2 regions of the Paenibacillus aurantius genome follow, and region 1 is predicted to be linked to the other one. Evidence: a T-box and tRNA genes for the amino acid it is inferred to sense, from the RefSeq annotation. Region 1 holds a T-box; the other holds one or more tRNA genes.
What was found. A T-box is a leader RNA that pairs with one kind of tRNA and senses whether it is charged. The one in region 1 lies ahead of ileS (isoleucine--tRNA ligase), so its partner is inferred to be a tRNA-Ile.

Region 1 (2,458 bases):
CACCTCCATCTGGTTTCCCGTATTATGTGGAAATCTTATGCGCCTTATCCAACATTCTCATAGTTAAACGTTAAATAGTTCTTGCTACAATCGGAGAAGGAAGAGGTGTTGGTATGAGCTTTATTTCTCCGATGTTGCTTGAAACAGGCGATCAGCCCTTCAATGATGATCGTTACCTATTTGAACCGAAGATCGACGGCCACCGCTTGATCCTTTCGCATCGAAACGGCCAGACCAAGCTGTACACCCGGTACCAAAATGAATGCACCCGCCAGTACCCCGAACTGCTGCGCGTTCCAACGAATGACGATGTGATCTTGGACGGAGAGGTCGCCTGCATCGATCCGGATACCGGTGAAATCTGCTTGGAGTCGGTTATGGAACGATTCCGAACGACCAAGCAAACAAAGATTCAATACGCTTACAAGACCCAGCCCGTCCATTTTGTGGCCTTCGATATCCTAAGCCATAATGGCCGGGACCTACGCCGGCTGCCGCTGGCGGAGCGCAAAGTCATCTTGAACGAAGTGCTTGAGGACAACCATTACTTCAGCAAAAGCATGGTTGTCGATGGCCGCGGCACCGAACTGTTCCGGCTGATCCAAGAACGAAACATGGAAGGCATCGTCGCCAAGCGCAAGGACAGCATCTACGTCAGCAAGCGCAGCAACCAGTGGGTAAAGATTATCAATTGGCAGTACGCAGACGTTTACATAGCGGGCTATCGAAGGAAGGAATTCGGCTGGCTCGCTGCCGTTCCAACGGCCGATGGCCAGATGCGGACGGCAGGCGTCATTGAGCTTGGCGTCACGCCGGAGCAGAAGAGAGCATTTTATGGGGTCTGTAAACACCTTGTGATCGGGGAGGATAACCATTTCGTTCACCTGGATCCTCGGATTAGGGCGAAGGTCAAAATCCGGAATTGGACCCGAAGTGGAATGCTCAGAAGCCCTGCCTTTGTTGAATTCGCCTTATAAGGGGACACGCAGGACGTGCAAGTTGACATTCTATAGAAAGTAGTGTAAAAATAAAACAACTAAATACCCTATTTAAATTCATTGACGAGAACGAGTACGCTAATCCGTTGTTCCCCAGAGAGTTGGCCTTGTGCTGAAAGCCAATGTTCAAGAATTAGCTGAAAATCCTCTCCGAGAAGGAAAGCTGAAGTGGTATAGGTAAGCTGACCCGGGATCCTGCCGTTACAAAGGACGCGTATGATGGTACGCAGGATGAGCTGCCGTGTGATTATTTGCTTGATGATCATTACGGAACCAGGGTGGTATCGCGAGGTAAAATCTCGTCCCTTTCGGGACGGGATTTTTTTGTTTTTTTTCGTCAACCAACAGGATAAAGAAAGGGTTGGACAAATGAGAAAAGTCGATGGGAAAGAAAAAGCGAGAACCCGGGAGCTGCGGGTTCTCGGACAGTGGAAACAAGGCGGCACGTTCAGCAAATCGATTGAAAACCGCGAGGGTAGACCGAACTTTGTTTTTTATGAAGGACCTCCTACGGCAAATGGAAAACCGCATATCGGCCACGTGCTCGGAAGAGTGATTAAGGACTTCATCTGCCGCTACAAAACGATGTCCGGTTATCGGGTCATCCGCAAAGCGGGGTGGGATACCCACGGACTCCCTGTTGAACTGGGCGTCGAGAAACAACTGGGAATCTCCGGCAAGAAAGAGATTGAAGAGTACGGGATTGCTGAATTCGTTGAACAATGCAAGAACAGTGTATTTGAGTACGAAAAGCAGTGGCGGGAATTAACGGAAGCGATCGCTTACTGGACGGACATGGATGATCCGTACGTCACCCTGACGAACGATTATATCGAGAGTGTATGGAACCTTTTGTCCGTCATTCATAACAAGGGACTGCTCTATAAAGGGCATCGGGTGAGCCCTTATTGCCCGGACTGTCAAACCACGCTCAGCTCCCATGAAGTCGCACAGGGGTATGAGGATGTTAAGGATTTGAGTGCTACCGTCAAATTCCGAAGCAAACGGACCAACGAAACGTTTCTTGCCTGGACCACAACGCCTTGGACGCTTCCGGCGAATGTTGCTTTGGCGGTAAACCCAAACCTGGAATACGTTAAGGTCAAAAAGAATGGGGAAGTCTACATTATCGCGGAAAAACTAGCGGAGAAGGTCTTTAAGGACGATTACGAGATCTTGTCCAAGCATAAAGGTTCGGAATTCGTCGGCGTTCCTTATGAGCCGCCTTTCCCTTATATCCAAGTGAAAAAAGGACATATCGTCGTGGATGCCGATTATGTAAGCGACACGAGCGGGACGGGAATCGTTCATCTTGCCCCGGCCCACGGGGAGGACGACTACCGTACCACCATGCAGCACCAGCTCGATTTTGTGAATGTGGTTAACCAGGCCGGACGTTATACCGATCTCATTACCGATTACGCGGGACGTTTTGTTAAAGATTGTGACGTTGACATTGT
Region 2 (2,458 bases), 1.6 Mb from region 1:
TTTGGCGGGAGTCTGCAGCTGGGTGACGACGGCTGCGATTCCGACGATGGCCGCTGCGCTTAAGGCGATAATCCATTTTCTCATGGGGAAACACTCACTTTCTTGATTTATCCGTTACCGATTGGGTTTACTAACAGTTTATCACTTTTCCGAGTGTTTTGCTAGGAGTTTCAGGGGTGACGGTTTGGTGGCAATCATCCTAATTTCTGCGCATGCTTCGGGTCCAGAGGAATATACATAACCTTACCACTCCTACAAGGAGCTGGCCGGCTGCCCATCAGGTCACGTCACAGGGGAACCAACCAATACGGTCAAGCATACCCTGTAGAACGATATCGTAATGGAATGTTTGATTTGTCTTCCAGCGGGGTAATGGGAAGAACAATCAAATGCTATGCATTCGGTTTGCCGTACGGTTGGAGGGCGGACCGGTGGAAAAGGGGAGATTCGGATGCGCAGGGTTCACAGCACGGAAGTAAGAAATGCGGTTCTTCAGAAATTGTCCCAGCGGGGAGTTAGGCTGGAGGACATCGCGGAGATAGTTTATGAAATGCAAGCCCCCTATAACCCGAGCCTGCAGATGGAAGTCTGCCTGGAGAGTGTCCGGGCGGTTCTCGAGAAAAGAGAGCTGCAGCATGCCATTCTGGTGGGAATTGAGCTCGATATGCTGGCGGAGCAAAGGCTGCTCTCCGAGCCGCTCCAAACGATCGTCGCTTCCGATGAGGGCTTGTTCGGCTGCGATGAAACGCTTGCGCTCGGCTCGGTTCTCGGGTACGGGAGTATCGGTGTAACGACCTTCGGCCATCTCGATAAACATAAAATTGGAATCATCAAACGGCTCGATACCAAAATCGGAAACGGCGTTCATACGTTTCTGGACGATCTGGTAGCGAGCATCGCGGCTTCGGCTTCAAGCCGGATCGCCCATAAGCATCGCGATTGGGAAGAGGAAATCGGGCCACCCTTCGAGCTCATTGCGGGGGATACGGAGAAGCCGACGATCAGCCGGGTTTTCGAAGAAACGGAATCATCTGTGGTACCGCTTTCCGCCGAGGAGAACGCCAGCTGAATGGTTAGTCCGCTTTATTATGCACGTTCCTAAGCTTCCTGCGGGAAGCTTTTTGAATTGTTCGGGGATAGCGGGGCCGGGTTTGGGGCAAAGCTAAGGGAAACTCGGACAGGCAGGAGGGTGGAGGATGAGGTGGGTGTACTGGGCCAAGCTGTACGAAAGCAAATTTCAAGCCGGCTGCCTGGCTAAGCGAATGGAAGAAGACTGGTGGATTTACGGATACGAATGCCCCCATAACGTAGAGGTTTACCGGTCCAAGAAAGGCCGTTTTGGCGTGCGTTATGTCCTTTAACTTCCTCTTGACATCTTCTTTTGGTTTGGTGTATATTTAGTTCTGTCGCTGTCGGAAGGCAGGCGGCCTAACTATTAACGCGGGGTGGAGCAGCTCGGTAGCTCGTCGGGCTCATAACCCGAAGGCCGCAGGTTCAAATCCTGCCCCCGCAACCAATTCTACTATGGAAGATGTCAGGGGCCCTTAGCTCAGTTGGTTAGAGCGGTCGGCTCATAACCGATTGGTCGGGGGTTCGAGTCCCTCAGGGCCCACCAATGAAAAAACCTTGGAGAATCAAGGCTTTTTTTATTTTCCCTACTGAAGATAAATAACCGCATTCCCGCGCCGAAGGGCGAAGGAATGCGGTTTTTGGCATTTAGGGCGGATCGGTCCGACCTTAGCACTCGCCGGCTTTAGTTATTTCCGCTAACGGGGCCCGGCTGGTTCTTCACGCCTTTTTCCTGAAGGAAACGGTCGGTTTCATAGATCATGCCGGCCGCTTCCGAGCGGGTAATGACGTCCTTCGGACGGAAGTTCTTATTCCCGTCCAACTGGGCAACCCCGAGCTTCAACAGAAACTGAATGGAGTTCATGGTTGCTTTGTCCACCTTGTCTTCGTCCTTCAACATGATGAAGGTCATGATGACAGGGAAGTCCCCTTTGGCATCAATCGCCTGGGCCAAGTACAAGGCGAACTGCTCCCGGCTCATCGTGGCATTCGGATTAACGTCCTTGGGGAAGGTCAACCCGTTATGATGCGCCACGATAAAGGCCTTGGCATACCAGGCATCGTCGGGTACCGAGGTGAAGTAATCGCTCGCTTTCGGTTCCTTGATGAACCGCATGTTGTCGATGTTCAACCCCGCTCCGTTTACGATGAATTGGACACCTTGGGCGAAGGTCACCTCGCCTTTCGGGACGAAGGACTGGTCGTCCATGCCGCTGACCAGTCCGGCCTTCTGCAGGGCTTCAATCTTGGCCTGCTGCGGATCTCCGGCGGTGTCGGAGAAGGCATAAGCAGCTTGCCCCCACGCCAGAGTCAGCAGAAGAGCGCCGGCGGCTAATGTTTTGCGGTTAAGTTTCATAGTGTTATCACCTCCACCCTCTAAGACGGGGCT

Region 2: it has a tRNA-Ile gene. The T-box ahead of ileS (isoleucine--tRNA ligase) is inferred to sense a tRNA for this amino acid. The anticodon was not compared.

The regions. Positions count from the first base shown of each region.
Region 1 is NZ_CP130318.1:4,059,252-4,061,709, reverse strand. Features, by position in the region: gene MJA45_RS18320 (ATP-dependent DNA ligase) at 132-977, shown strand; T-box leader at 1,050-1,308, shown strand; gene ileS (isoleucine--tRNA ligase) at 1,368-2,458, shown strand, end outside.
Region 2 is NZ_CP130318.1:2,477,219-2,479,676, forward strand. Features, by position in the region: gene MJA45_RS11165 (hypothetical protein) at 1-84, opposite strand, end outside; gene MJA45_RS11170 (phosphatidylglycerophosphatase A family protein) at 452-1,069, shown strand; gene MJA45_RS11175 (hypothetical protein) at 1,197-1,361, shown strand; tRNA gene MJA45_RS11180 (tRNA-Met) at 1,440-1,516, shown strand; tRNA gene MJA45_RS11185 (tRNA-Ile) at 1,539-1,615, shown strand; gene MJA45_RS11190 (S-layer homology domain-containing protein) at 1,754-2,425, opposite strand.